Regions from separate parts of the Micromonospora sp. NPDC050495 genome, predicted to be linked through region 1. Evidence: riboswitches for the same ligand, from Rfam matches in the RefSeq annotation. Region 1 holds a riboswitch; the other holds the start of a gene.

Region 1 (14,676 bases):
CATTCGCGGGCCACGTTCAACGCCCACTTGCCGGCTCCGACGCACATCGCCGGCAGCGACAGCCGGCCGGTGTTCAGCGTGGTCAGGGCGATCTTCAGGCCCTTGCCCTCGCCGCCGATGACGTTCTCCTTGGGCACGAAGACGTCGTGGAACCGGGTGAGGCTGTTCTCCAGGCCGCGCAGCCCGACGAACTCGTTGCGCCGCTCCACGGTGATGCCCTCGCTGTCGCCCTCCACGACGAAGGCGGTGATGCCGCCGCGCCGCCCCTCGGCGGCCGGCACCCGGGCCATCACCACGAGGAGGGTGGCGACCGTGCCGTTGGTGGCCCAGAGCTTCACCCCGTTGAGCCGGTAGCCGGTGCCGTCCTCGGTCGGCTCGGCCGTGGTGGCCAGCCGGGCCGGGTCGGAGCCGACGTCGGGCTCGGTGAGCAGGAACGCGGAGACCTCACCGGCGGCCAGCCGGGGCAGGAAGTGCTGCTTCTGCTCGGGCGTGCCGAACATCTTCAGCGGCTGCGGCACGCCGATCGACTGGTGCGCCGAGAGCAGCGCACCGATCGCCGGGTTGACCGAGCCGGCCCGCATCAGCGCCCGGCAGTAGTGCAGGTTGCTCAGCCCGAGGCCGCCGTACTTGCGGTCGATCTTCATGCCGAACGCGCCGAGCCGGGCCATCCCGTGGAACACCTCGTCGGGGATCCGCGCGTCCCGTTCGATGGCGGCACCGTCCACCTCGGCGTCCAGGTACGCCCCGAACGCGGCGAGGAACTCCTCGGCCCGGGCGGTGTCGTCCGGGTCGGCGCGCGGCCACGGGTTGATCAGGTCGAGCTGGAACCGGCCGAGGAAGAGTTCCTTGCCGAAGCTGGGCCGGTCCCAGGCTGCCTCCCGGGCCGCCTCGGCGACCTGGCGGGCCTCCTTCTCGGAGACCTGTCCGGCCTCGGAGGGCAGCGGGCCGGCCCCGCCCGCGGCGTCAACGGCCGCGGCGCTGCCGGCCGGCGGTCCCTGATCGTCGATGGGCGCCACCCGCCCGGTGGGGCCACCGTGTCCGGCGGGGTCGGGTCGGCTGTTCTGTGTCGTGGTCACGGCTGCCTCCTGGAGACCTCGGTCCGGCTGCGTCGACGTGCGACGAGATCGACGCTACTCCCGGGTGTTACCCAGGGGTAGCGTCAGCGGCACGTCCGATTTGGCGGGACCGGGCGCACCCCGCACGCCGTGGGCACGGCGACCACCACCGGGCCAGGCAGCGCGAGCACGGCGACCATCACCGGACCAGGCAGCGCGGAGACGGCGAGCACGGCCCGCCGGGCAGCCAGCGCGACGACGGCGACCGCCACCGGGCCAGGCAGCGCGAGCACGGCGAGCACGGTCCGCCGGGCAGCCCGACGACGGCGACCACCACCGGGCCGGGCAGCGCGAGCGCGGCCGTGCCAGGCGGCTCAGTCGCCGACCAGCACCCGCGGATCGTCCTCCTCGTCGTCGATGTCGTCCTCACCCCAGTTGCGCCGGGCGAACGGCAGGATCACCCAGAAGGCCAGGAACCAGGCCCCGGTGATCCCGCTGAGCAGGAAGGCGATCGGCCGGCTGAGCACGAAGTCGGTGATCAGCAGGACCGCGCTGACCATTGAGACGAGCATGAGCCCGAGGCCGCCGGTGGCCATGAGGTGGGCGAAGCGGACCAGTTCCGGCTTGCGGCCCTGCCGGAACAGCGCCCGGTGAAAGGCGACCGGCGAGATGATCATGGCGGTGGCCCCGGCGGCGGCCAGCAGGGCGACGACGTAGACGTCCTTCTGGAACGGCGTGGTCCTCGTGAATCCGTTGCTGAACGGCAGGGTGAGCAGGAACGCGAAGAGGATCTGCACGCCGGTCTGCGCCACCCGCAGCTCCTGGAGCAGGTCGGCGAAGTTGCGCTGCCAGCGCTGCTTCTCGGTCTCCTTGGACACCCATCACCTCCGGGCGAGACGCCTGACGCCGGTGGGGGTCGCCCACCGGCAGCACACGGTTTGCCCGTTCCGGCTCGCGACGAAACCACCGCCCGCCACCCCCGACCACGCCGCCGGGCTCCCGCCGAAACCACCGCCGGCCACCCTCGACCACGCCGCCCGAACTCGCGACGAAACCACCCCCGACCACGCCACCCGGGGCTCGCGAGGAAACCGCCGGCGCTCACGCCCCCCGGCGGATGCGGCCGGCGTACCGGGCCTCCAGCTCGGCGTTGTGCTCGTCGCCACCGGTGATGTTGGCCGACAGGTAGACCGGGGGCTGCTCCCCCGCGGCCAGCAGCCGGGCCACCACCTCCGCGACGATCTGCTGCGCCAGCAGCGCGGCGGTGATCGAGGAGACCGCGCCGACCGCGCCGCCGCCGGGCAGCGGCAGGGTGGCGTCGCCGTACGGGGCGCCGTTGTCGAGCACCACGTCGGCGAAGTCGGCGAGCTTGCGGCCGCTCGGGTGCCGGGAGGTCATCCGGGCCGAGTGCGCGGCCGAGGTGATCGCGACCAGCGGGTGCCCGCGCTCCTTGAGGATGGCCGCGAACTCCACCATCGCCCCGTTGACGCCGGAGTTGGAGGCGAGCACGAAGACGTCCTGCGGGCGGACCGGGGCCAGCTCGTAGAGGCGGTGCGCCACGGCGGGCTCGCGTTCCAGTTTCGGGCCGAGCACGTCGGCCGGCTCCCCGCCGTACAGGACCAGGTCCCGCAGGGCGATCCGGTTGGTCGGGACCAGCCCACCGGCCCGGCCGGCGATCTCCATGGCGAGGGCTTCGGAGTGCCCGGTGCCGAACGCGTGCACCACCCCGTCGGCGCGCAACGATCCGCTGATCAGCTCGGCCGCCCGGGCCACGTTCTCCCGCTGCCCGGCGGCCACCCGCCCGATCGTCTCGGTCACCACCGCCAGGTACGCCTCGGCGCTCACGCTCATGCTTCCTCCGTCCGTCGGTTCCGGGCCAGCCAGTCCACCGCGAAGTCGACCGCCGCCCGCTGCCGCATCAACCGTCCCGTCCCGTCGCCGACCGGTCCGGACCGCACCGCGCCGGTGGCCTCCAGGTCGACGCCGAGCCGGTCGAAGTCCTCCTCGTCGAGGCGTACGTCGTCCCACCACACCCAGTCCCGGCCGCCGTCGGCGGTGAGCACGGCCGCGCCGCACCGCTCCCGGGGTGGCGCGGGTTGCCGGTACTCGGCCAGGTGCAGCGAGGTGTTGCTGCCGTGGTCCACGCCGAGCAGCAGCACGTCGGCGTCGAGTTCGTACAGCCGGGCCAGCGGGGAACGCTCGCCGAGCATGTCGGCCAGCGGGTGACCGGCCACGATCCGCTCGGCGGCCGGCCCGAGCGCGGCGAACGAGACGTACGGGTGCGCGCTGCGCCGGGCGCCCGGCCAGGTGCGGACCTGCTCGGCGAAGGCGCCCATGAACCGGCTCGGGGTGACCGCCGGATCGAAGCCGGGTAGCTCCGCCCGGATCACCGGCCACCAGTCGGGCGGCACCGGCGGGTTGGTCCAGCCGGCCGGGTCGCTGTTCTCCGGGGTGTGGATGGGCACCACGACCGTCCCGTCCGGGCCGAGCACGTCGCGCAGGGCGAGCAGCACGGCCTCCGGGCCGCCGCAGAGGAAACCCAGCGGGCGCAGGGCGGCTTGCACCAGGACCGTCCCGCCGGGGCGTACGCCGAGGGCGCGGAACTGGGCGGCGAGCGACGCGCGGGTGTGCGGGCGGGCCGGCCCGGCGGTGGCGCTCACCGGCCGGCGCGGGCGAGGATCGCCTCGGCCAGCGGCGCCGGGGCCTCGTCGGGGATCCAGTGCGTCACGCCGGTCAGCGTCACGAAGCGGTAGTCGCCGGTCACGTGGCCGGCGCAGGCTTCGGCGGCGGTCCGGCCGATCGCGATGTCCCGGTCGCTCCAGACGAAGGTGGTCGGCACGTCCACCGGCCCGACGGCCTTCATGTCCGCGCCCGACATGGCCCGGTACCAGTTCAGCGCGGCGGTCAGCGCGCCCGGCTCCCGCATCGGGTCGGCGTAGCGGGCCACCCGGGCGGCGTCGCCGACCGCGGAGAGCATCCGGCGCAGGGCGGTGGCGTGCAGCGCGAGCAGCACCTTCTCCGCCTTGCCGGGCCGCCGGAACAGGGCGATGTAGGCGGAGCGGGCCTTCTGTCGCGGGTCGGTGGCGAGCGCGTGCCCCATCGCAGCCGGGTGCGGCACCGAGACCGCGGTGAGGGTGCGGACCCGCTCCGGGTGGGCCGCCGCCAGCCCCCACGCCACGATCGCGCCCCAGTCGTGGCCGACCAGGTGCGCGCGGGTCACCCCGAGCGCGTCGAGCACGGCGGCCGCGTCCGCCACCAGCTCCGGGATCCGGTACGCCTCGACCGCCGCCGGTCGCGCCCCCGGGGCGTAGCCCCGCTGGTCGAGGGCGTACGTGCGCAGCCCGGCGGCGTGCAGGGCGGGCACCACGTCGTCCCACTCGCCTGCGTGCTGCGGGAAGCCGTGCAGCAGCAGGACGGGGTCGCCGTCCTCGGGGCCGCCGGTGCGTACCTCGAACGTCAGACCTCGCGCCTCGACCCGCATGATCGCCACCCTACCCACCGGTCCGCCCGGTGATCGCCCTGCTGGGCCGCGGGTGGGGGTCGGTGCTAGCGTCTGCGACGAGACAACTTCACATCCGACAGGGGAGCGCACAGCGCTGAGAGTGCGGGCCGGTGCCCGCAGACCCTCGAACCTGATCTGGGTAATGCCAGCGCAGGGAGTTCGGTCGACCTCCAGCCGCGCCGCCGTCCGGTGATCCGGGCGCGGCGTGCGTCTTCTCCTGGTTCGCCTGACGGAACTGGGAGCAACCATGGACAGCACCAACCGGTGGCGCACCATCGACATCGTCGTGGCTTCCGTGCTCGGGGTGGCCTTCGGCATCATCTTCTGGGCCTGGGGCCTGCTCTGGAACGGGCCGGCGGACGCCATCCCGCTGCCCGGCCGCGCCGTCCTGTACGGCGTCTGGCTGGTGCCGGCCGTGCTGGGCGCGCTGGTCGTCCGGAAGCCGGGCGCGGCGCTCTTCACGCTCACCCTGGCCGCGCTGGTGTCGGTGGCGTTCGGCACGAGTTGGGGCTGGACGATCGTCGTGCAGGGTCCGCTGGAGGCGGCCGCCGCCGAACTGGCCTTCGCGCTGTTCGCGTACCGCAGCTACCGGCTGCCGGTGGCGCTGCTGGCCGCGACGTTCGCCGGCCTGGCCGCGTCGATCTACGACGTCTTCGTCTGGTACCCGGGCACCGCGTGGGGCAGCTTCCGCCTGCCGTACATCCTGCTCACCGCGGCCAGCTCGCTGGTGGTGGCCGGCCTGGGCGGTGTCGCCCTCACCCGGGCCCTGGCCAACACCGGTGTCCTGGACCGCTTCCCCGCCGGCCGGGAACGCGCCACCGTCTGACCGTCCCCGCCGACCGCGTTGATCTCAAGGAGTTTGCGTCGGCCGAGGCGGTTCCGCGGACGCAAACTCCTTGATCAACCAAGCTGGGGCCTGTGCGGGCCGGAGGGAGGGGTGCGGGGGTGGGTGCGGTGAACCTGCGCGGGTTCGGGTGGCGGCACGCCGGCCGCAAGCAGTGGGCCGTACGCGGGGTCGACCTGCGCGTCGAGGCCGGCGAGCGGGTGCTGCTGCTGGGGCCGTCGGGGGCGGGCAAGAGCACCCTGCTCGCCGCCCTGGCCGGCCTGCTGCCCGAGGACTCCGGCGAGCAGGAGGGCACCGTCGAGATCGACGGGCTCGACCCGCGCAAGGCCCGGGAACGGGTCGGCATCGTCTTCCAGGACCCGGAGAGCCAGCTCGTGATGGCCCGCTGCGGCGACGACGTCGCGTTCGGGCTGGAGAACCGCGGGGTGCCCGCCGACGAGATCTGGCCCCGGGTCGACGAGGCGCTGCGCCGGGTCGGCTTCCCGTACCACCGGGACCGGCCCACCGCCGCGCTCTCCGGCGGCGAACAGCAGCGGCTCGCCCTGGCCGGCGCGCTGGCCCTGCGGCCGGGACTGCTGCTGCTCGACGAGCCGACCGCCAACCTGGACCCGGCCGGCGCCACGCTGGTCCGGCGGGCCGTCGCGGACGCCGTCGACGCCGACACCACGCTGGTCCTGGTCGAGCACCGGGTCGCCGAGGCGCTGCCCCTGGTCGACCGGGTGGTGGTGCTGGAGCCCGGCGGCGGGGTGCGCGCCGACGGGGCACCCGACGCGGTCTTCGCCGCGCACGGCGACGCGCTGGCCGACGCCGGGGTCTGGGTGCCCGGCCGCACCGTGCCGCCCCGGCGGGCCACCGCGACGCCCGGCGCGGTGCTGCTCACCGCCGACCGGCTCGGCCTGCCGCCGCGGCTGGCCCCCACCGACCTCGAGGTACGCGCCGGCGAGGCGCTCGCCGTCCTCGGCCCCAACGGCGCCGGCAAGTCCACCCTGGCCCTGCTGCTCGGCGGGCTGCTCCGCCCGGGCGCCGGCGCGGTCACCGCGAGCGAGGCGCTGGCCGGCCGGGACGCCGGCGCTCCCCCGCACCGCTGGCGGGCACCCGCCCTGGCCCGGCGGATCGGCTCGGTCTTCCAGGACCCGGAGCACCAGTTCGTCACCGGCAGCGTCCGCGACGAGCTGGCGCTCGGGCCGCGCCGCACCGGCCAGCCCGAGCCGGCCGTGGCGGCGACCGTGGACGCCCTGCTGGCCCGGCTGCGCCTGGACCGGCTGGCCGGGGCCAACCCGTACACCCTCTCCGGCGGCGAGGCGCGGCGGTTGAGCGTGGCGACCGCCCTGGCCACCGCGCCCCGCCTGCTGATCTGCGACGAGCCGACCTTCGGCCAGGACCGGCGCACCTGGCGGGAGCTGGTCGACCTCCTCGCCGAGCTGCGCGACGCCGGCCACGGAGTCGTGACGGTCACCCACGACCCGGACTTCGTGGCCGCGCTGGCCGACCGGACCGTCACCCTGGAGCGCCGATGAGCGCCGCCGCGGGATCCCCGGCCCGGTTCGGCCGGGCCGTCGCCGGTGACCGGCGGGCGACCGGAGGCCGGCGGGCGACCGGAGGCCGGCGGGCGACCGGAGGCCGGCGGTGATCGGCGTCGAGCCGATCGCGGCGGCCGGGGCGCCGCTGGCCCGGCGCAACCCGGTGGCGAAGCTCGCCGCCGCGCTGCTCTTCTCCCTCCTGCTGATCGCCACCCTGGACCCGGTCGCCCCGGCGATCGCCATCGCGATCGAGCTGGCGGTGCTGCCGCTGTTCGGCATCCGCTACCGGGTGCTGGCCCGGCGGGCCTGGCCGCTGCTCGCCGGTTCCGGCGGCATCCTGGTCACCCTGGTGCTCTTCGCCGCCGACCGGTCCGGCCCGGTGCTGCTCGCGGCCGGCCCGGTGCTGGTCACCCAGGGGGTGCTGGTCACCGCGCTGGGCCTGGTGCTGCGCATGCTCGCGGTGGCGCTGCCCGGGATCATCGTGTTCGCCACCACCGACGCGACCGACCTGGCCGACGCGCTGATCCAGAACGCGAAGGCGCCGGCCCGGTTCGCGCTCGGCGCGCTGGCCGCGTTCCGGCTGGTGCCGCTCCTCGAACAGGAATGGCGGATGATCAGCATGGCGCGCCGGGCCCGCGGCGTGGACGCCGGCCGCAACCCGGTGGCCAAGCTGCGGCTCTTCGCGTCGACGGCGTTCGCCCTGCTGGTCGGGGCGATCCGGCGCGGTACCCGGCTGGCCGTGGCGATGGACGCGCGCGGCTTCGACGCGGGCACCCCGCGCACGGTCGCCCGGCGGCAGCGCTTCACCCGGGCGGACACCCTGCTGGTGGTGGCCGCCGGGGCGCTGGGCGCCGCGGCGCTGGCGGCCAGCGTGCTGCTGGGCACCTTCCGCCCGCTGCTCGGCTGACCGCCGCCCTCCCATCACCCGCCGATGAGCCGCAAGATGCCTCTGCGTCATATCGTTCGAAAGCGCTGCACCGCCCCGCCCGGCACGCGCCGCGTCTCCCCGGCCGGACCGGCACCACCCGACCGGCACCACGGCAACCGCCGGCGGCCCGACATCCCCCAAACCGAATCTGCCCACCAGGCATGAAGATGCCGCAGTGGCATATCGCCAGACAGCGCTGTGCCTCCCCGCCCGACGCGGCCAGATTGGTCGGCGCGACCACGTCAGGCGAGCCAGCCAACCGTCCTGCGCAGCCCAACCAGGCCGCGCAGCCGAACCAGGCCGCGCAGCCGAACCAGGCCGCGCAGCCGAACCAGGCCGCGCAGCCGAGTCAGGCGGCGCAACCAGAGTGGGGTGACGGGGTCGGGCGGCGCGGCCCGGACCGCGTGGCGTGCGGGCCGGGCCGGGCCGCGAGGGGCGCGATCAGCTGCGCCGGAAGGCGTAGAACCGGGTCTGACCGGCGCGCTGGCTGCGCCCGGCGAGGCGGGCGTCGCGCCCGGCCGGCGGGCCGGCCTTCGGCGGGGCCGGCTTCGCCGCCCCGGATGGCGTCGGCACGGCCACCGGCTCCGCCGGCGCCACGGTGAGGGCGTCGAGGTCCATCGGGGTCACCTCCAGCAGAGACGGCGACGGCTTACGGGACTTCTTCGGACTGCGCTTGGCGGGCATCCGCGTACCTCCTGACTGTCGGGTGCCGGGGCGCGGCCCCGGCGCGAGGGCTCCGGCAGGTCCGATCAGGAAGACACCCGGCCGACGGCGGCGGGGAGAAGGATGCGGACGCCCGGAGCGGGACGGGTCCACGGCGCGTACGGCGGTGGACCGGGCTCGGAGGAAGGGCGTCAGTTACGCATGCCAGCAGGCTAACCCGCGGCCCGCCGCCCCGCACCCGAATTACCGGCCCGATCGAGGACATGCTGATCGCGTTCTCGATCACCCCGCCGGGCGTGGGTGAGTCCGTGGGTGACCTGGTCGGTCCGACCGCCACGACGCCCCCGGTCCGGGAGTGACAGCACGGTCACCGGCCGTCGACGTCCCGGCCCGGGCCCGCGCGGACCGCGATACGGTCGCAGCACGGGCAGGTCGGACCGAAGGGTGGCGGTACGCATGGCAGAGCGGGCGACGGCGCAGATCGGGGTCACCGGCCTCGCGGTCATGGGCCGCAACCTGGCCCGGAACCTGGCCCGGAACGGTTTCACCGTGGCGGTGCACAACCGCTCGCCCGAGCGCACCCGCAGCCTCGTCGCCGAGCACGGGGCCGAGGGCGCCTTCGTGCCGGCGGAGTCCATGGCCGACTTCGTCGCCTCGCTGCGACGCCCCCGCGCGGTGATCGTCATGGTGAAGGCGGGCGCCCCGACCGACGCGGTGATCGACGAACTGGTTCCCCTGCTCGAGGCGGGGGACATCGTGGTCGACTGCGGCAACGCGCACTTCGTCGACACCCGCCGGCGGGAGGAGGCGCTGCGCGGGCACGGGCTGCACTTCGTCGGCACCGGCGTCTCGGGCGGCGAGGAGGGCGCGTTGCACGGGCCCAGCATCATGCCGGGCGGCTCGGACGAGTCGTACCGGACGCTCGGCCCGATCTTCGAGAAGATCGCCGCACAGGTCGACGGCACGCCGTGCTGCCGGCACATCGGCCCGGACGGGGCCGGCCACTTCGTCAAGATGGTGCACAACGGCATCGAGTACGCCGACATGCAGCTCATCGCCGAGGCGTACGACCTGTTGCGGGCCGGCCTGTCGGCGAGCCCGGCGGAGCTCGCGGAGATCTTCCGGCAGTGGAACGGCGGCGAGCTGGAGTCCTTCCTCATCGAGATCACCGCCGACGTGCTGGCGCACACCGACGCCGCGACCGGCCGCCCGTTCGTGGACATCGTGCTCGACCAGGCCGAACAGAAGGGCACCGGCCGGTGGACCGTGCAGAGCGCCCTCGACCTGGGCATCCCGATCACCGGCATCGCCGAGGCCACGTTCGCCCGGTCGCTGTCCGGGCACGCCGACCAGCGGGCCGCCGCCCGCCGCGCGTTCCCCGACGCCGGCGAGAAGTGGCAGGTCGACGACGGGGAGCGCTTCGTCGAGGACGTCCGGCGCGCGCTGCTGGCCAGCAAGATCGTCGCGTACGCGCAGGGCTTCGACCAGATCCGGGCCGGCAGCCGGGAGTACGACTGGGGCATCGACCTGGGCGGCACCGCGACCATCTGGCGGGGCGGCTGCATCATCCGGGCCCGCTTCCTGGACCGCATCCGGGCCGCGTACGACGCGGAGCCGGAGCTGTCCACGCTGCTGGTCGCCCCGTGGTTCGCCGAGCAGGTCAGCGCCGGGGTGCCGGCCTGGCGGCGGGTGGTGGCCGACGCGGCCCGGGCGGGCGTGCCGGCCCCGGCCTTCTCGTCGTCGCTGGCCTGGTTCGACGCGCTGCGCGCCGAGCGGCTGCCGGCCGCGCTGATCCAGGGCCTGCGGGACAACTTCGGGGCGCACACCTACCACCGGGTGGACCGGGAGGGGGCGTTCCACACGCTCTGGGCCGGCGACCGCTCCGAAGTGCCGGCGTGAGCGCCGGTCAGGCGCCGCTGATGGTGGCGTGCATCTCCCAGACCAGGATCTCCGCCGGCTCGGCGGCGACCACCCGCTGCCCACCGGTCATCGTGATCCGCGCCGCGTCCCCCTCGTCCAGCCGCCCGGCGCCCTCCAGGGTCACCGCGCCGCTGGGCACGTAGAGGTGCAGGTACGGCGCGTCGGGCAGGTCGACCTCGTCGCCGGGGGCGAGCCGGGCGGCGTGCAGGGTCGCGTAGCGGTTGCGGATCCGGATGGCGGACGCGCCGTCGTACCGGTCCATGCCGGAGGCGACCGGGACCAGCCCGCCGCGGAGCAGCTCGTCGCCGATCTCCAGCTGCTCGTAGCCGGGGTCGACGCCCTCCTCGTCGGGCAGCACCCACATCTGCACGAAGTGGACCGGGTCCCGGTGCGGGGCGGTGTTGTCCAACCGCCACGAGTCGTTCTTCTCCGAGTGCAGGATGCCGGTGCCGGCGCTCATCCGCTGGGCCAGGCCGGGGTAGATGACGCCGGAGTGCCCGGTCGAGTCCTGGTGCACCAGGGAACCGCGCAGCACCCAGGTCACGATCTCCATGTCCTGGTGCGGGTGGGTCTCGAAGCCGGTGCCCGGGCGCACCACGTCGTCGTTGTTGACCAGCAGCAGGCCGTGGTGGGTGTTGGCCGGGTCGTAGTGCCGGGAGAACGAGAAGGAGTGCTTCGAGTCCAGCCAGGACAGCCGGGTGGCGAACCGGTCAGCGGCCCGGCGTACGTCCACCGCCGGGGCGGGGGCGACCGCGGTCACCAGGCACGCTGCCCGGTCTCGGTGGGTGCCCAGGTCAGCGCCGGTTCGCCGGTGGCCAGCTCACCGATCTCGCCGGTGCGCAGGGCGGGCGTGTGGCCCAGTTCGGCGCAGTGCTGCTCGGCGATCTCCGCGCAGATCTCGGCCACCTGCTCGCAGATGGGATCGCCCAGGTCGGCGGCGTTCAACGCCATGATCAGTTTGAACCGGAGATCGCTCATCTCCCACCCCCGTGGCGGGCGCGTCCCGGCGGCGCGCCCTGCGCCGATCGTACGCGCGGGCGCCCCGCCCCCGGCCCGAAAGCCGGATGCGAGGCGCCCGAGGGATGGCCCGCCGCGACGCTGCGCCGGGCCGCCGGCGTCAGAAGAACCGACGCCGCTTGGCCTTCTGCGGCCGGAGCATGTCGGCGCCCCTGGTGAGCAACCGGCTCGCCCCGCTCGGCCCGCGACGGGCCTCCAGAGTGTGGCTGAGCCGGCGCGCACCGGCCGCCGCCAGCGGCACGGCGACCGCCATGACCGCCCACTGCGCGATCCGCTTCTGAATCATGTGGGTTCACCTCCGCGATCGTCTGCTGTACGTTCTGGTACCCAGTGCGTCGCGTCGGTAAGCCTCACCTAGCCGGTCGGCGCCACCGGGTTGGGCAGCGCGCCGCCGAAGCGGCGGTCCCGCTGCGCGTACAGCTCGCACGCGTACCACAGGTGGCGGCGGTCGAAGTCCGGCCAAAGGGTGTCCAGGAAGACCAGCTCGGCGTACGCGCTCTGCCAGAGCAGGAAGTTGGAGGTGCGCTGCTCGCCGGAGGGGCGCAGGAAGAGGTCCACCTCGGGGACCTCCGGGTGGTAGAGGTACTTTCCGATGGTCTTCTCGGTGATCCGGTCCGGGTGCAGCCGGCCCGCGGCGACGTCCCGGGCGATCGCGGCGGTCGCGTCGGCGATCTCCGCCTGGCCGCCGTAGTTGACGCAGAACTGCAGGGTCAGCGTCGAGTTGCCGCGGGACATCTCCTCGGCGGTCTGCAACTCCGAGATGACGCTCTTCCACAGCCGCCCGGCCCGGCCGGACCAGACCACCCGGACGCCGAGGTCGACGAGCTGGTCGCGGCGGCGACGGATCACGTCCCGGTTGAAGCCCATCAGGAAGCGGACCTCGTCCGGCGAGCGCCGCCAGTTCTCGGTCGAGAAGGCGTACGCCGACAGGTAGGGGATGCCCAGCTCGATGGCGCCCTCGATGGTGTCGAAGAGGCTGTGCTCGCCCTGCTCGTGACCCTTGGTGCGGGGCAGGCCGCGCTCCTTGGCCCAGCGCCCGTTGCCGTCCATCACCACGGCGATGTGCCGCGGCAGCGCGTCGGCCGGCAGGGCCGGGGGCCGGGCGCCCGACGGGTGCGGAGTCGGTGGCACCGGCTCGCGCCGGCCGGCCCTCATCGATCGGATCACTCGCTAATCTCCCTGTTCGCGCCAGCGGTGGCCGGTCCGGCGCCGGCACCCGGCGGTACCACACCCGGCCCCGCGCCGGCCGCCGGGGCGCCCCGGTCGACCAGCGGCAGCGAGCGTAGCGCGCGCTCCAGATGCCACTGGAGGTGCGCCGCGACCAGGCCGCTGCACTCCCGGCGCACGCCGGTCTCGGTGGCGTCGGCGTACGCCCAGTCGCCGGTGGTCAGCGCGGACATCAGGTCGATGGTGGCCGGGGCCGGGTGGGCGGCGCCGGGGGGCCGGCAGTCCGGGCAGACCGCGCCGCCGGCCGGCACCGAGAACGCCCGGTGCCGCCCCGGGGTGCCGCAGACCGCGCAGGCGGTCAGCGCCGGCGCCCAGCCGGCGAAGGACATGCCGCGCAGCAGGTACGCGTCGAGCACCAGGGTGGTGGCGTGCTCGCCGGTGGCCAGCGAGCGCAACGCGCCCAGGGTGAGCTGGAACAGCCGCAGCGAGGGCTCCCGCTCGATCGGGGTGAGCCGCTCCGCCGTCTCGGCGATCGCGCTGGCCGCCGTGTAGCGGGGGTAGTCGCCGAGGAACCGCTTGCCGTACAGGTCGATCCCCTCGACCTGGCTGATGCTCTGCAGCGAGCTGCCCTGATTGCCCTTGGGGTCGCCGGCGAGCTGGAGGTCGACGTGCCCGAACGGCTCCAGCCGGGCGCCGAACCTGCTGGTGGTGCGCCGCACGCCGCGGGCCACCGCGCGCAGCCGGCCGTGCCGGCGGGTGAGCAGGGTGATGATCCGGTCGGACTCACCCAGCTTCTGCACGCGCAGCACCACCGCGTCGTCGCGGTAGAGCTGTCGGCGGTACCCGGCCATCGGGCCATTCTCCCTCGGGGTGCGATCTCAGGGTCGGCTCGGGGTGGATCGGCGGTGGATCCCGGATGTGCCACCCGGGCGGTGGGTCGTAGCGTGCTCGCCATGGCTCTGCACCGGACCGCCGTCGCCGTCACCGCCGCCGCGGCCTCGCTCATTCTCCTCTGCGGGTGCGACAACCTGTCGTTCCGACGGCTGGACTACGACAACACCGAGGCGACCGGGATCAGCAGGATCACCGTGCCGTCCGGGGGCGCCGGCGACGTGGCCGTCCGCGCCACCGGGCCCGCCGGCCAGGTGCGGATCAAGCGGGTGGTCCGCTACCAGGGCGGGCAGCAGCCCGACACCCGGTACCAGATCAAGGGCGACGAACTGGTGCTGCCGACCGACTGCGGCGCCCGGTGCACCGTCTCCTGGGAGGTGACCGCCCCGGCGGGCGTGGCGGTGCGCGGCGAGACCTCCTCCGGCAACGTCGAGCTGGCCCAGGTCGGCACCGTCGAGTTCACCCTGCGCTCGGGGGATCTCAGCGTGAGCGGGGCACGCGGCGATGTCCGCGCCGAGACCACCTCGGGCAACATCCGGGTGGTCGACGCGGCCGGCGCGGTCCGGCTGCGCGCGTCGTCCGGCGACATCGAGGCGCGCCGGCTGGGCGCCGGGGTGGACGCGGAGGCCAGCTCCGGCAACGTCACCGTCGAGCTGGACCGGCCGGCCACGGTTCGGCTGCGGGCGTCCAGCGGCGACATCGACCTCACCGTGCCGGACGACCGCTACCGGGTGCGGGCCAGCGCCCGGTCCGGCGACACCAACCTGGGCGTGCCCGACGACCCGGCCGCGTCGCTGCTGCTGGACGTCGCCGCCACCAGCGGCAACGTCCGGATCATCCGGCGCTGAGGCGGTCCGCGCGCGACTCGGTCGGCTCGGGGGCGCGGCGCGGGGCGGGGACCCGGCCGGCGCCGACCAGTTCGGCCGCCGCACCGGCCGGCGCGGGGCTGGCCGGCGCGGTCGCCGCCCGTTCGGCCCCGGTCCGCCGGGGCCGGCCGGGAAACAGCTCCGGGGTACGCCGGGCCGCCAGGTCCTCCACCCAGCCGACCAGCAGGGTGACCACGCCGACCAGGACGAACACCAGCACCACCCGGACGGCCAGCCCGAGCGGGTCGCGCGGGGTCCAGCCGACCAGGCCGACCAGCGGGGTGAGCGCCACCACGAAGGGCA
Region 2 (14,676 bases), on a different contig from region 1:
CGGCAAGAAGAAGCCCGGCAAGAAGTAACTAGGAGCGCACAGACTTATGCCACCGAAGGCTCGTGCCGGAGCCGCCGTCAAGAAGGTCCGGCGCAAGGAACGCAAGAACGTCGCCCACGGGCAGGCGCACATCAAGAGCACCTTCAACAACACCATCGTGTCCATCACGGACCCGACCGGTGCGGTCATCTCCTGGGCCTCGTCCGGCCAGGTGGGCTTCAAGGGCTCCCGCAAGTCGACTCCGTTCGCCGCGCAGCTGGCCGCCGAGGCCGCCGCGCGTCGGGCGATGGAGCACGGCATGCGCAAGGTCGACGTGTTCGTCAAGGGCCCCGGCTCCGGCCGGGAGACCGCCATCCGTTCGTTGCAGGCCGCCGGTCTCGAGGTCGGGCAGATTTCCGACGTCACGCCGCAGCCGCACAACGGATGCCGTCCGCCGAAGCGTCGCCGGGTCTGAGAGGTTAGAGAGAGATGGCTCGTTACACCGGTGCTGACTGCCGCCGTTGCCGGCGGGAGAAGATGAAGCTGTTCCTCAAGGGCAGCAAGTGCGATGGCCCGAAGTGCCCGTTCGAGTCCCGGCCGTTCCCGCCCGGGCAGCACGGCCGCGGCCGCACCAAGGAGACGGAGTACCTGCTCCAGCTCCGTGAGAAGCAGAAGGCCCGTCGTGTCTACGGCGTGCTGGAGAAGCAGTTCCGCGGCTACTACGAAGAGGCCGTGGGCAAGAAGGCCAAGACGGGCGAGGTTCTGCTCCAGATCCTCGAGTCGCGGCTGGACAACGTGGTCTACCGGGCCGGCTACGCCAAGTCCCGGGACATGGCCCGTCAGCTGGTCAAGCACGGTCACTTCACGGTGAACGGCAAGAAGGTCGACATCCCGTCGTACCGCGTCAAGGAGCACGACATCGTCGAGGTCCGGGGCAAGAGCAAGGAGCTCACCCCGTTCATCGTCGCGCAGGCCGAGGCCGGCTCCAAGACCGTTCCGGCGTGGATCGAGGCCATCCCCAGCCAGATGAAGATCCTCGTGCACTCGCTCCCGGCCCGCCAGGTGATCGACACCCAGGTCCAGGAGCAGCTGATCGTCGAGCTCTACTCCAAGTAAGGGCTCGTTGCGGTGGCCCGCCCTCCGGGGCGGGCCACCGGAACAGTTTCGTCGGGCGTCATATGGCGGGCGCCCCGGAAGAGAAGAGAAAAAATGCTCATCAGCCAGCGACCGTCTCTCTCCGAAGAGTCGATCAACGAGACCCGGTCCCGGTTCACCATCGAGCCGCTGGAGCCGGGCTTCGGTTACACCCTGGGCAACTCGCTGCGGCGTACGCTGCTGTCCTCCATCCCCGGTGCGGCGGTCACCTCGATCAAGATCGATGGTGTGCTGCACGAGTTCACCACCATCCCCGGGGTCAAGGAGGACGTGGTCGAGCTCGTCATGAACATCAAGGAGCTCTGCGTCAGCTCCGAGCACGACGAGCCGGTCAGCATGTACCTGCGCAAGCAGGGCCCGGGCGACGTGACCGCCGGTGACATCCAGCCCCCGGCCGGCGTCTCGGTGCACAACCCGGACCTGAAGCTCGCCACCCTCAACGGCAAGGGCCGGCTCGACATGGAGCTGACCGTCGAGCGGGGTCGGGGCTACGTCACGGCGGCGCAGAACAAGCAGGCGGGCGCCGAGATCGGCCGGATCCCGGTCGACTCGATCTACTCGCCGGTGCTCAAGGTCACCTACCGCGTCGAGGCGACCCGTGTCGAGCAGCGGACCGACTTCGACCGGCTGATCATCGACGTCGAGACCAAGCCGTCGATGGGCCCGCGTACCGCGCTGGCCTCCGCCGGTTCGACCCTGGTGGAGCTGTTCGGGCTGGCCCGCGAGCTGGACGAGACCGCCGAGGGCATCGACATCGGGCCGTCCCCGCAGGACGCCCAGCTGGCGGCGGACCTGGCTCTGCCGATCGAGGAGCTGGACCTGACCGTCCGCTCCTACAACTGCCTCAAGCGCGAGGGCATCAACTCCGTTGGTGAGCTGATCGGGCGTACCGAGGCCGACCTCCTCGACATCCGCAACTTCGGTCAGAAGTCGATCGACGAGGTCAAGATGAAGCTCGCCGGGATGGGCCTGGGGCTGAAGGACTCGGCTCCGAACTTCGACCCGGCGCACGTCGTGGACGCCTTCGGCGAGGCCGACTACGACACCGACGACTACCGCGAGACCGAGCAGCTCTAGTCCGCGCTGCCGCCACACCTGAGGAGCACCAAGCATGCCCACGCCCACCAAGGGCCCCCGCCTCGGCGGCAGCCCCGCGCACGAGCGGCTGATGCTGGCCAACCTGGCCACCGCGCTGTTCCAGCACGGCAAGATCCAGACCACCGAGACGAAGGCCCGGCGGCTGCGTCCGCTGGCCGAGCAGCTCATCACCAAGGCCAAGCGCGGCGACCTCGCCTCGCGCCGCCGGGTGCTGGGCGTCGTCAAGGACAAGGACGTGGTCTACGCCCTGTTCGACCAGATCGCGCCCCGGTACGCCAACCGCAACGGTGGCTACACCCGGATCGTGAAGACCGGTCCGCGCAAGGGTGACGCCGCTCCGATGGCGATCATCGAGCTGGTGGAGGAGCTTCAGGTCGCCGAGCCGAAGGCGAACAAGAAGACCGCCGCCCGCAAGTCCGCCCAGCAGGACAAGGTCGAGGCCCTGGCCCCGGCCGAGGAGACCCCGCGCTCCAGCGAGGTCGCCGACCAGGACGCCGAGGCGCCGATCTCGGCCACTGGCGACACCGCCCAGGCGCGCGAGGACGACGACGAGGCCACCGAGAACAAGGCCTGAGCACAGGCAGCATCGTCGGGCCCGGCATCCCTTCCTGGGGTGCCGGGCCCGACGGCGTGAACGGGAGGTACGAGGTGGACGAGCGGACCCGGCTGCGGCTGGACGTCTCCTACGACGGCACCGACTTCTCCGGCTGGGCGCCCCAGCCCACCCGGCGCACGGTCGCCGGGGTGCTGATGGCGACCCTGGACCTGGTGCTCGGGGCCGGCACCGCCACCGGGCTGACCGTGGCCGGCCGGACCGACGCCGGCGTGCACGCCACCGGGCAGGTCTGCCATCTCGACCTGCCCACCGAGGTGTGGCGGCAGCACGACGGGCGGCTGCTGCGCCGGCTGGCCCGGCTGCTCCCGCCGGACGTGCGGGTGCGCGCGATGACCGAGGTGCCGGCCGACTTCGACGCCCGCTTCTCGGCGACCTTCCGCCGCTACGAGTACCGGGTGACCGACGCCCCGTGGGGCGCCGAGCCGCTGCGCCGTACCGACACCCTCGCCTGGCCGAAGCCGCTCGATCTGGCGGCGCTGAACGCCGCCGCGGCCGGCCTGGTGGGGGAGCACGACTTCGCGGCGTACTGCCGGCGCAAGGAGAACGCCACCACGCTGCGCGAGGTGACCCGGCTGGACTGGCGGCGCGACCCGGACGGCATCCTGGTCGCCACCGTGCAGGCCGACGCGTTCTGCCAGAACATGGTGCGCAGCCTGGTCGGCGCGATGCTGGTGGCCGGGGACGGCCGCCGGCCGGTCGAATGGCCGGCAGGCCTGCTGAGCCGCCGGGAGCGGTCCAGCGAGGTGACCGTGGCGCCCGCGCACGGGCTGGCCCTGGTGGCGGTCGGCTACCCCGACGACCCGGCCGAGTACGCCCGCCGCGCCGACCTCACCCGCCGGCTCCGCGTCCCCGTCGCCGAAGGCTGACACCCACGCACGGCGCCGATTTTCTAGCCGCCGACCCTCAGGAGCGAGCCCGGACGCTGGACGGCCCGCCGCCCCGGGACGGGGAAACGGCGGGCCGCCGGGTGGGTCGAGTCAGTTGTCCGAGGAGTTCCGGTCGTCGGTGCTGTCCTGGCCGGCGGGACCGTCCGAGGTGGTGTCGGTGGGCTGGTTGGCCACCCCGCCGTTGGCCCGGCGTTCCAGCACGCCCCGGTTCAGGTAGACCTCGATCATGTCGTACAGGATCTCGCGGGTCCGGCTGTCGGTGGCCGCGATCTTCTTCCCGTCGGCCCGGGTGACCAGGCAGTACGCGATGTAGTGGCCGCGTACCTGCCAGCCGATGCGGGCGGCGGCCTTCGCCACGGCCTCGGTGTTCTCGTCGGCGGCCATGCCCCGGAACCGGCCCTGCCGTTCGTCGAGCAATTGCCGGATCCGGTCCCGGGCGCGCTGCGCGCTGGCCACGTCGGTGAGGTTGAACAGCCCGGCGGTGAGCAGGTGGTCGCCGTCGGGGGAGCGCAGGGTCGCCCGGACCACCTGGTTGCAGCCGAGCCGGGTGAGCAGGTCGGCGATCTCCCCGGTCACCGCGACCCCGCAGCTGCCGCTGGAATGGGTCTTGAGCACCGGGTACGCGGGCTGGCCGTCGGCGACCACCAGCTTCTTGCCGGGGAAGACCTCCTTGACGGTGAGCGCCAACTGGTCGGTGTCCCGGGAGTCCAGGTCCGTCCCGTCGGCCGCGGCGGACTGCTCCACCACCGGCTGCCCGGTGGGCGTGCCGGCCTGCGGCGTGCGGGTGCGCTCGTCGAGCAGCGCGGCCACGGCCAACCCGCCGAGGGCGAGCAGCATCAGGACGGCGGCGCCACCGATCAGGGCCTGCCAGGCGCGCCCCCCGCCGCGCCTGCGCTCCGCCCGGCTGGGGCGGGACAGGTCCAGCGGTTCGGTCGTCCGGAAGATCGCGGCCGGCGCCGGGCGTGGCACGGCGGCGGGCGGTGCGGTGGCCCGGGGGGCGTCCGGTTCGAGCCGGCCCGGCACGGGGGCCGGCGGGGGAGCCGGAACCGGTGGCGGGGCCGGCGCGGGCAGCGGAGCCGGGACCGGAGCCGGAGCCGGGGCCGGGGCCGGGGCCGGGGCCGTGTCGACGGGCGGTCGGGCGACCCGGGCCGGCGGCAGCGACGGGGTGGGGAAGCGGGACGGCGAAGGGCCCGCCGGCGGCGGTGGCGCGGCGGCCGGCGCGGACGGGTCCGGCCCGGACCCCGGGTACTCCAGGAAGGCGTCCTCATCGGACTCGTACCGATACACCATGTGAGACACAGTAGGGGTCGATTGTCCCTTTCGAGGGTAATATCGGGAAATCTGGGCGGAGTGGCGTCCGACCCGGTCCGGCACACCGTCGCCGACGCCCACCCGCGCCGGTGCGACAATTCCCGGCGTGACCGGCGACCACTACTTCACCGCGCAGCCCACGAGCGCCGTCCAGCCGCGCGAGGTCGAGTTCTCCGTGGCGGGGCGGGACTACACCCTCGCCTCCGCCAGCGGGGTCTTCTCCGCCGCCCGGCTCGACCCCGGCACCGCCGTCCTGCTGCGCAAGGCCCCGCTGCCGGCGCCCGACGTCACCGGTCCGCTGCTCGACATCGGCTCCGGCTTCGGCCCCATCACCTGCGTCCTGGCCGCCAGCGCGCCGGCCGCCACGGTCTGGGCGGTCGACGTCAACGAGCGGGCCCGGCAACTCACCGCCGCGAACGCCGCCCGGGTGGGCGCGGCCGAGCGGGTCCGGGCGGTCGCGCCGGACGACGTACCGGCCGAGGTCACCTTCGCCCAGATCTGGTCCAACCCGCCCATCCACATCGGCAAGTCCGAGCTGCACGACCTGCTCCGGCACTGGCTGCCCCGGCTCGCCCCGGACGGAGTGGCGTGGCTGGTCGTCGCGAAGAACCTCGGCGGCGACTCGCTGCACCGCTGGCTGACCGACCAGGGCTGGCAGGTGGCACGGCACGCCAGCCAGAAGGGCTTCCGGGTGCTGCGGGTCACCCGGTAAACGAGTGTCGCCCGCCCCCGCCCCTCGGGCAGGATGCCGGCGTGGGATACGTGGACGTGGCAGGGGTCGGGCACACCCTCCCGGACGGCCGAGAGCTCTTCGCCGAGGTGTCGTTCCGGGTCGGTGAGGGCGCCAAGGTGGCCCTCGTCGGCCCCAACGGCGCCGGCAAGACCACCCTGCTGCGGATGGTCGCCGGCGACCTGCCGGTGCGTACCGGCGCCATCGCCCGCTCCGGCGGGCTCGGCGTGATGCGCCAGTTCATCGGCATGATCGGGGACGAGTCGACCCTCGCCGACCTGGCGCTCTCGCTCGCCCCGCCGGCGCTGCGCGACGCCGGCCGCCGGCTCGTCGAGACCGAGGCAGCCATGCGGGCGGCCGAGGTCCGCGGCAAGTACAGCAGCGCCGCCGGCAAGGCCCAACTGGCGTACGCGGACGCGCTGGCCGCCTGGGGCGAAGCCGGCGGGTACGACGCCGAGGTGCTCTTCGACACGGTGGCCACCATGGTGCTCGACCTGCCCTGGGACGCCGCCCGGGACCGCCCGGTGCGGACCCTCTCCGGCGGCCAGCAGAAGCGGTTCGCGCTGGAACTGCTGCTCCGCGGCCCCGAGGAGGTGCTGCTGCTCGACGAGCCGGACAACTTCCTCGACGTGCCCGGCAAGCGCTGGCTGGAGGGCCGGCTGCGCGAGTCCGGCAAGTCCGTGCTCTACGTCTCCCACGACCGGGAACTGCTGGCACAGACCGCCGACCGGGTCGTCGCCGTCGAGGGCGGCGGCGCCTGGGTGCACCCGGGCGGCTTCGCCAGCTGGCACTCCGCACGGGTGGCCCGACACGACCGCCTGGACGAGCTGCGCCGCCGCTGGGACGAGGAGCACGAGAAGCTGCGCGAGCTGATGCTGATGTACAAGCAGAAGGCCGCGTACAACTCGGGGATGGCCTCCCGCTACCAGGCCGCGCAGACCCGGTTGCGCAAGTTCGAGGAGGCCGGGCCGCCGCCCGTACCCCCGAAGGACCAGGACATCCGGATGCGGCTGAGCGGCGGGCGGACCGGAAAGCGCGCGGTCATCGCCGAGCAGCTCGAACTCGACGGCCTGACCTACCCCTTCGACCTGGAACTCTGGTACGGCGACCGGGTGGCGGTGCTCGGTGCCAACGGGACCGGAAAGTCGCACTTCCTGCGGCTGCTGGCCCGCGGCGGCACCGACCCCGACCCGGCCAGCGTCCCGGCCGAGGCCGCGAAGCTGACGCCCGTCGCGCACGACGGGGTGATCCGCCTCGGCGCCCGGGTCCGGCCCGGCCACTTCTCCCAGACCCACGACCGGCCGGAGCTGATGGCCAGGACGCTGGTCGACATCCTGTGGCGGGGCGACGAGCACCGGGCCGGGATGGACCGGCACGCGGCCATGGCGGCGCTGTCCCGGTACGAGCTGGCCGGCCAGGGCGACCAGCGCTTCGGCACGCTCTCCGGCGGGCAGCAGGCGCGCTTCCTGGTGCTGCTGCTGGAGCTGTCCGGGGCAACCCTGCTGCTGCTCGACGAGCCGACCGACAACCTCGACCTGGCCTCCGCCGAGGCGCTCGAAGCTGGGCTCGCGGCCTTCGACGGGACCGTGATCGCGGTGACCCACGACCGCTGGTTCACCCGCTCGTTCGACCGGTTCGTGCTGTTCCGCGGCGACGGAGAGGTGGTCGAGACGCCCGAGCCGGTCTGGGACGTCCGCTGACCGCCGCCGCCGGGGCCCGGTCGGCGTCGCTACGAACCTGATGTCGGGAACGGCTCGGCCGGCGAGCCGGGCCGGCCGGCGGGCTCGAACGGTGACCTGCTGGCGGCCGGCATAGGGTGAATCTCGTGACTGAGATGACCTATCGCCGGTTGGGCGACTCCGGGCTCGTGGTGTCCGTGGTCGGCATCGGCTGCAACAACTTCGGCCGCAAGCTCGACCGCGACGGAACCCGCGCGGTGGTCGACGCCGCGCTCGACGCCGGGATCAACTTCTTCGACACCGCTGACATCTACGGCGAGCCGCAGGGCGGCTCCGAGGAACTGCTGGGCGAGGCGCTGAAGGGGCGCCGGGACGACGTGGTGGTCGCCACCAAGTTCGGCATGGACATGCACGGCCTCAACGGCCCCGACCACGGCGCCCGGGGCGCCCGGCGGTACATCGCCCGCGCGGTCGAGGCGTCGCTGCGCCGCCTCGGCACCGATCACATCGACCTCTACCAGATGCACGAGCCGGACCCCGGTACGCCGATCGACGAGACCCTCGCCGCCCTGGACGACCTGGTCCGCGCCGGCAAGGTGCGCTACCTCGGCAACTCGAACTTCGCCGGCTGGCAGATCGCCGACGCCGACTGGACCGCGTCGTCCCAGGGCCGTACCCGCTTCGTCTCCGCGCAGAACCACTACTCGCTGCTGGAACGGAGCGTGGAGACCGAGGTCATCCCCGCCTGCGAGCGGTTCGGCCTGGGCATGCTGCCGTTCTTCCCGCTCGCCAACGGGCTGCTCACCGGCAAGTACAAGCGGAACGAGACGCCCCCGCCCGGCAGCCGGCTCGCCGGTGGCGGCCGGTACGCCGAGCGGCTCGCCGCGGCCGACTGGGACACCATCGAGGCGATCGAGGCGTACGCGGCCGAGCGTGGGCTCAACATGCTCCAGGTGGCCATCGGCGGGTTGGCCGCCCGGCCGGCGGTGACCTCCGTGATCGCCGGCGCCACCACCCCCGAGCAGGTACGCGCCAACGCCGAGGCGGGCACCTGGCAGCCCACCGACCAGGACCTGGACGCCCTCGACGCCCTGCTCTGACCGGGCTCAGCGCTGCCCCGGTGCCGTCTCCGGCACCGGGGCAGCCTGCTTTCCACCCCCGGGCCACGCCGGCCGGGCCCGTTGCGCCCTGCGTGCCGGTTGCTCCTGGGCGGCCCGACCCTCGGCGTACGGGCAGGTCACTGGCGCTGTGGGCCGGCTCGTCGGCCCTGTGGGCGGGTCTCTCGCTCTACCGAATGGGCGCTGGGCTCTGTGAGTTCGGTGCTGGGCCGCCGCCGGCCGGGCACGCCGTCGAGTGACGGCCTCGGTGGAACACCATGGAGGTCAAAGAGCGCTTTTGACCTCCATGGTGTTCCACCGGCGGCGTCCGCTCGAACGTTGGGCGAGGCGTCGGCGTGGTCGGAAGTGGAGTTTGGGCGCGGCGGCGCTGGTGGAGCGCTGGTGAGGTCAAGCAGGGCTTCGGATGTCGGTGGTGTTCCACCGATGGCCTCCGGTGGCCGGCCCGGTGGGTGCTGCGAGCGGCCGAAAGGGGCGCCGGGCGGGGCGGGATGAGCGCTGATGACGCCAAGGTGCGCTTGTGACGTCCATGGTGATCCACCGATCGCGTCCGGTTGGCCCGTTGGGCCGGGCGGCGCGTGGGACGGGACGCTGAGCGGGGTCGGCGACCGAACGGCACGGGAGCGGGTGGAACGCTATGGAGGTCAAAGAGCGCTTTTGACCTCCATAGCGTTCCACCGAGACATTCGGTTGGCCGCCGGGCAAGGGCACGGCGTGGGGCGGGATGCCTGAGCGGGCGGATGCCTGAACTGAGCGGGGCGCGAACGGCGTGGTGCGGGACGCGCGCATCCGACGCCCGTGCGAGCGGGACCGGCTCGCCACCGAGCTGCCCTGGGCAGAGCGGGTGGCGGGGCAGAGCGGGTGGCTGAGCGGAGCGGGTGGCTGGGCAGAGCGGGTGGCTGAGCGGAGCGGGGCGCGAAGCGGCAGAGCGCAAAACGCGGCGGGCGAGGCGGGAGGTGTGAGCGCTGTGGACATCAAAGCGGGCTTTTGATGTCCATGGTGTTCGGCGTTCGGCGGGTTGGGTCGGCGGTTTGCGTCGGCGATCGATGGCTTGTGGTCGGCGTTCGGCGTTCGGCGTTCGGTGATCGGTGATCGGTGATCGGTGGTCGATGGCTTTGGTCGGTGGTTGGTGGTCGGCTGCCGCACTCGCTGACTGCGGTTGCCAGCCAGATCGGCGTCATCGGCGAGCGGCCCGGGGTGCGCACAGCGCGACACCCGGCGGCGACGCTGTGCCGCACAGCGCGACACCGGCGGCGACGCTGTGCCGCTCAGCGGGGCGCGCGACGAGGCGGGCGGCGAGGCGGGCGGCGAGGCGGGCGGCCAGGGTCAGGGGTGGCGTGGGGTGGCGGCACGTTCGGCGAGGGCCTGACGGACCAGAGCGACGGTGGCGCGCGGGTGGCGGAGCACGTCGTCGGCGGTGAAGCGGAGGACCAGCCAGCCGGCCGCCCGGAGCGCGTTGAGGCGGGCCACGTCCTGGCGGAAGTGGGCGCGTTCCCGGTGGTGGTCGCCGTCGTACTCGACCGCGACGCGGCGGGCCGGCCAGGCGAGGTCCACCCGTCCGACGAAGCGGCCCCGGGCGTCGAGCACGTCGTGCTGGGCGACGAGCGGCCCGAGCCCGGCGTCGAGCAGGAGCAGCCGGAGCCGGGTCTCCATCGGAGATTCGCTCAGCGGCTCCGCGAGCGCCAGCACCTCCCGGAGCAGCCTGGTGCCCGGCCAGCCGGACCGCGCGGCGGCGTACGCCCGGAGGTCGGTCAGTTTGACCACCCGCCGGTGCAGCAGCGCGTCGACGGCGACCAGCGCGTCCGTGCGGGGGGCCTGCCGGCCGAGGTCGAAGGCGGTGCGTGGGGCCGTGGTGACCGGTAGCCCGGCGAACCGGGTGCGGTCGCTGTCCGGCAGCACCGAGCGGACGACGCGTACCCGGGGATGCGGGCGCATCCGGGCCGTCCGGGGCAGCAGCACGGTGACCGGGGCGGTCGGGTCGAGCAGGTCGGCGCCCCACAGGTACGCGGCGCTGCGCCCGGCGACGGCGGCGCCGGGCGGCAGGCGTAGGGCGACGGCCTCGCACCACATCCGGTGGTCGTCCGGGCGGTGGCCGTCGCGGTGCACGTAGACGTCGGGCAGCAGCCGCCGCCAGGCCGGTCCGCGCACCATCGCCCAGGTCAGCTGGCCTTCGGCGACGGCGACGCTGCCGCGGAACGGCAGGAACGACAACCGGCGCGGAACGCGGGCAGGCGAGGGCATCCGGACAGCATGACGTGACCGGAAGGTCACTCGCCGTCCCCGCCCTCCACTCCGGACGGTGGGTGGGAAAAGTGTCACCGGCCCTTGGCGGATCGGGGGGAACGTCGTACGGTAGGCCGCAAGTGACCCACGGGAGCCCGGTGCGGACCGGGCTGAGAGGGGGGCTGACAGCCCCCGACCGTTGAACCTGATCCGGGTAATGCCGGCGCAGGGAGGAGTGTTGCCGTGCCGTCCCTGGGGCGACTGCATCTGATCACCGACACCCGGCCCGGTCGGGACCCCCTCGGCGTGCTGCGGGCCGCGCTGCCGGTGGCCGGCGCCGAACTGGTGGTCCAGGTCCGGGTGGCCGACGACGCCACCGACCGGGAGACGTACGAGCTGGCCCGGCGGGTGGCCGGGCTGTGCCGGCCGTACGGGGCGACCTGCCTGGTCAACGACCGGCTGCACGTGGCGCTGGCGGTGGCCGCCGACGGCGGGCACGTGGGCGCGGACGATCTGCCGGTGCCCGCCGCCCGCCGGGTGCTCGGTGCCGCCGCCGTGCTCGGCGCGACGGCCCGGGAGCCGCTCAGCGCCGCCGCGGCGGTCGCCGCCGGGGCCAGCTACCTCGGCGTGGGGCCGTGCTACGCCACCACGACCAAGTCCGGGCTGCCCGACCCGATCGGCCCCGCGGGGATCCGCGCGGTCGCCGGGGCCGTGGGCGTGCCGGTGATCGCGATCGGCGGGGTGACCGCCGCGTCGGTGCCGGCGCTGCGGGCCGCCGGGGCGTACGGGGTGGCGGTGGTCGGGGCGCTGTCGGCCGCGGCGGATCCGGCCGGGGCGACGGCCGAGCTGCTCCGGGCGTTGACGTGCTGAGCGGGGGCGCGGGCAGCACCGGCGACGTCGGCCGGGGCACCGTCGCGGCCGACGTGGCGGTGGTCGGGGCGGGGCCGGTGGGGCTGGCGATCGCGTGGCGGTGCGCGCAGCGCGGGCTGCGGGTGAGCGTGCACGACCCGGCGCCGGGCTCCGGCGCGTCGCGGGTGGCCGCCGGGATGCTGGCGCCGGTCGCCGAGGCGTACTTCGGGGAGCGGGAGCTGACTGGGCTGCTCACCGAGTCCGCCGCCCGTTGGCCCGGCTTCGCCGCCGAGCTGGCCGGGGCCGCCGACGCCGACGTCGGGTACCGCACCGACGGCACCCTGGTGGTCGGGCTCACCGCCGACGACCTGGCCGAGGCGAGCCGGCTCTGGTCGTACCAGCGGGGCCTGGGCCTGCCGATCAGGCCGCTGCGCCCCTCGGAGCTGCGGGACCGCGAGCCGGCGCTGGCGCCCCGGGTGCGCGGCGGGGCGCTCGCGCCCGGCGACCACCAGGTCGACCCGCGCCGGCTGGTCGCCGCGCTGCGGACGGCGGCCGAGCGGGCCGGCGCGGTGCTGCGACCGGCGGCGGTCGGCGCGCTGTCCGAGCTGGCCGCCCGGGTCGTCGTGGTGGCGGCCGGCTGCGGCGCGGCGGCGCTCACCGGCCTTCCGGTCCGGCCGGTGAAGGGGCAGGTGCTCCGGCTCCGCGCGCCCGGTGGCGGTCCGCCCGGCTTCCGGCACGTGATCCGGGGGTACGCCGACGGCGAGCCGGTCTACCTGGTGCCCCGGGACAGCGGCGAGGTGGTGGTCGGGGCGACCGTCGAGGAGCGCGCCGACACCGTGGTGACCGCGGGGGCGGTGCTGCGGCTGCTCCGCGCCGCCGTCGACCTGGTCCCCGAACTGGCCGAGTACGAGCTGGTGGAGGCGGCGGCCGGGTGGCGGCCCGGCACGCCGGACAACGCGCCGATCATCGGGGCGCTGCCCGGCCGCCCCGGCGTGCTCGTCGCCGCCGGGCACCACCGGCACGGCATCGTGCTCACCCCGGTCACCGCCGACCTGGTCGCCGAGCTGGTCGTCACCGGCGAGCCGGACCCGCTGCTCGCGCCCTTCGGCGCGGCCCGGTTCGCCGGCCGGTCCGGACCGGTCCGGACCCCATCCGACAGCGAGGAGGAGACGTGCGACTGATCGTCAACGGCGCTGGGCGGGACCTGCCGGGCGGCGTCACCGTCGCCGAGCTGGTCCGCGCGGTCACCACCCAGGAGCGTGGCCTCGCGGTCGCGGTCAACGGCGAGGTGGTGCCCCGCGGCGGCTGGCCGGCCACGGTGCTGCGCGACGGTGACCGGGTCGAGGTGCTCAGCGCCGCGCAGGGCGGGTGAGCGGCATGCCCCTGGAGATCGGCGGGGTCACCTTCGGCTCCCGGCTCGTCCTCGGCACCGGCGGCGCGGCCAACCTGCACGTGCTGGAGCAGGCGATCCGGGCCTCCGGCACGGAACTGGTCACGCTGGCGCTGCGCCGGGTCGACACCGCGCCGGGCAGCGCCGGTGGCCTGCTCGACCTGCTGGAGCGGTGCGGGGTACGGCTGCTGCCGAACACGGCGGGCTGCCACACCGCGGCCGAGGCGGTGAAGGTGGCCCGGCTGGCCCGCGACGCGTTCGAGACCGACTGGGTGAAACTCGAGGTCATCGGGGACGAGCGCACGCTGCTGCCGGACGGGGTGGAGCTGCTGCGCGCCGCCGAGGAGCTGGTGGCGGACGGGTTCACCGTGCTGCCGTACACGTCGGACGATCCGGTGCTGGCCCGGCGGCTGGCCGACGTGGGCTGCGCGGCGGTGATGCCGGCGGGGGCGCCGATCGGCTCCGGGCTGGGGGTGGGCAACCCGCACCACATCCGGCTGATCCGGCAGGCCGTGGCCGTGCCGGTGATCCTCGACGCCGGCATCGGCACCGCCTCCGACGCGGCGCTCGCCATGGAGCTGGGCTGTGACGGGGTGCTGCTGGCCAGCGCGGTGACCCGGGCCGCCGACCCGGTGGCGATGGCCACCGCGATGCGGCACGCCGTGCGGGCCGGGCGGCTGGCGTACGGGGCCGGGCGGATCCCCCGTCGTTTCCACGCCCTGGCCTCCACCCCCGACGACGGACGGCCCGAGCTGTGACGGCGTCGCCCGGCATCGCCGTCCGCGCGACGGGCAGCCCCGCCGGCCGGGTACGGCCGGCGGGGCCCCCGTCCGCCACGATCTCGTCGGGCGCTCGCGAGCTGCCGTCGGGAGTGCTGCTGCTGACCGACCGGCGGATGGCCCGGCGACCCCTGGCCGAGGTCGTCGAGGCGGCCGTGGCCGGGGGAGTGCGCTGGGTGGTGCTGCGGGACAAGGACCTGCCGCGGGCCGAGCGGGCCGCCCTCGCCGGCGACCTGCGCGCGATCCTCACCGAGGCCGGCGGCCGGCTGATCGTCGCCGGCCCGGACCCGCTCGGCGGCGACGCCGTGCACCTGCCCGCCGCCGGCCCGTACCCGCCGCCGCCCGTCGGCCTGGTCGGCCGCTCCTGCCACGACACCACCGAGCTGGCCCGACTCAGCGCGGAGAACTACGTGACCCTGTCGCCGGTCTTCCCGACGAGGACGAAACCCGGCTACGGCCCACCCCTGCACCCGGCCGGGCTGCGCGAGCTGATCCGGGTCAGCCCGGTACCGGTGCTCGCCCTGGGCGGCATCGAGACCCCGGACCAGGTCCGGGCGTGCGTCGCGGCCGGCGCCAGCGGGGTCGCCGTGCTCGGCGCGATCATGCGCGCCGAGCGGCCCACCGCGGCCGCCGCCACCCTCAGCGCGGCGGCCCACGACCGGCCGCGACCCACCACCACAGCCCAGGGAGCGACGTGACCCCGAGGACAGTCCTCACCATCGCCGGATCCGACTCCGGCGGCGGCGCCGGCATCCAGGCCGATCTCAAGGTCTTCGCCGCCCTCGGCGCGTACGGCACCAGCGTGCTCACCGCCGTCACCGCCCAGAACACCCGGGGCGTGGACGCCGTCCTGCCGCTGCCCCCG

The links. Region 1 has a riboswitch for thiamine pyrophosphate ahead of AB0I11_RS20535 (ECF transporter S component). Riboswitches for the same ligand answer to the same signal wherever they lie in the genome.
Region 2: another riboswitch for thiamine pyrophosphate. It lies ahead of thiE (thiamine phosphate synthase); the one in region 1 lies ahead of AB0I11_RS20535 (ECF transporter S component).

The regions. Positions count from the first base shown of each region.
Region 1 covers NZ_JBFAJK010000021.1:10,301-24,976, forward strand. The annotation lists gene AB0I11_RS20505 (acyl-CoA dehydrogenase family protein) at 1-941, opposite strand, end outside; gene AB0I11_RS20510 (hypothetical protein) at 1,160-1,348, opposite strand; gene AB0I11_RS20515 (DUF6328 family protein) at 1,430-1,933, opposite strand; gene AB0I11_RS20520 (SIS domain-containing protein) at 2,157-2,906, opposite strand; gene AB0I11_RS20525 (AAC(3) family N-acetyltransferase) at 2,903-3,715, opposite strand; gene AB0I11_RS20530 (alpha/beta hydrolase) at 3,712-4,536, opposite strand; TPP riboswitch at 4,626-4,732, shown strand; gene AB0I11_RS20535 (ECF transporter S component) at 4,805-5,383, shown strand; gene AB0I11_RS20540 (ATP-binding cassette domain-containing protein) at 5,503-6,918, shown strand; gene AB0I11_RS20545 (energy-coupling factor transporter transmembrane component T) at 7,028-7,828, shown strand; gene AB0I11_RS20550 (hypothetical protein) at 8,291-8,533, opposite strand; gene gndA (NADP-dependent phosphogluconate dehydrogenase) at 8,969-10,411, shown strand; gene AB0I11_RS20560 (pirin family protein) at 10,419-11,192, opposite strand; gene AB0I11_RS20565 (thioredoxin reductase) at 11,189-11,410, opposite strand; gene AB0I11_RS20570 (hypothetical protein) at 11,550-11,735, opposite strand; gene AB0I11_RS20575 (isoprenyl transferase) at 11,804-12,604, opposite strand; gene recO (DNA repair protein RecO) at 12,613-13,467, opposite strand; gene AB0I11_RS20585 (DUF4097 family beta strand repeat-containing protein) at 13,570-14,355, shown strand; gene AB0I11_RS20590 (acyltransferase) at 14,342-14,676, opposite strand, start outside.
Region 2 covers NZ_JBFAJK010000003.1:238,621-253,296, reverse strand. The annotation lists gene rpsM (30S ribosomal protein S13) at 1-28, shown strand, start outside; gene rpsK (30S ribosomal protein S11) at 47-454, shown strand; gene rpsD (30S ribosomal protein S4) at 469-1,095, shown strand; gene AB0I11_RS06315 (DNA-directed RNA polymerase subunit alpha) at 1,189-2,211, shown strand; gene rplQ (50S ribosomal protein L17) at 2,246-2,806, shown strand; gene truA (tRNA pseudouridine(38-40) synthase TruA) at 2,881-3,714, shown strand; gene AB0I11_RS06300 (hypothetical protein) at 3,826-5,025, opposite strand; gene AB0I11_RS06295 (methyltransferase) at 5,153-5,758, shown strand; gene AB0I11_RS06290 (ATP-binding cassette domain-containing protein) at 5,800-7,476, shown strand; gene AB0I11_RS06285 (aldo/keto reductase) at 7,593-8,555, shown strand; gene AB0I11_RS06280 (DUF559 domain-containing protein) at 9,897-10,811, opposite strand; TPP riboswitch at 10,932-11,042, shown strand; gene thiE (thiamine phosphate synthase) at 11,037-11,663, shown strand; gene thiO (glycine oxidase ThiO) at 11,657-12,823, shown strand; gene thiS (sulfur carrier protein ThiS) at 12,814-13,014, shown strand; gene AB0I11_RS06260 (thiazole synthase) at 13,011-13,790, shown strand; gene AB0I11_RS06255 (thiamine phosphate synthase) at 13,892-14,509, shown strand; gene thiD (bifunctional hydroxymethylpyrimidine kinase/phosphomethylpyrimidine kinase) at 14,506-14,676, shown strand, end outside.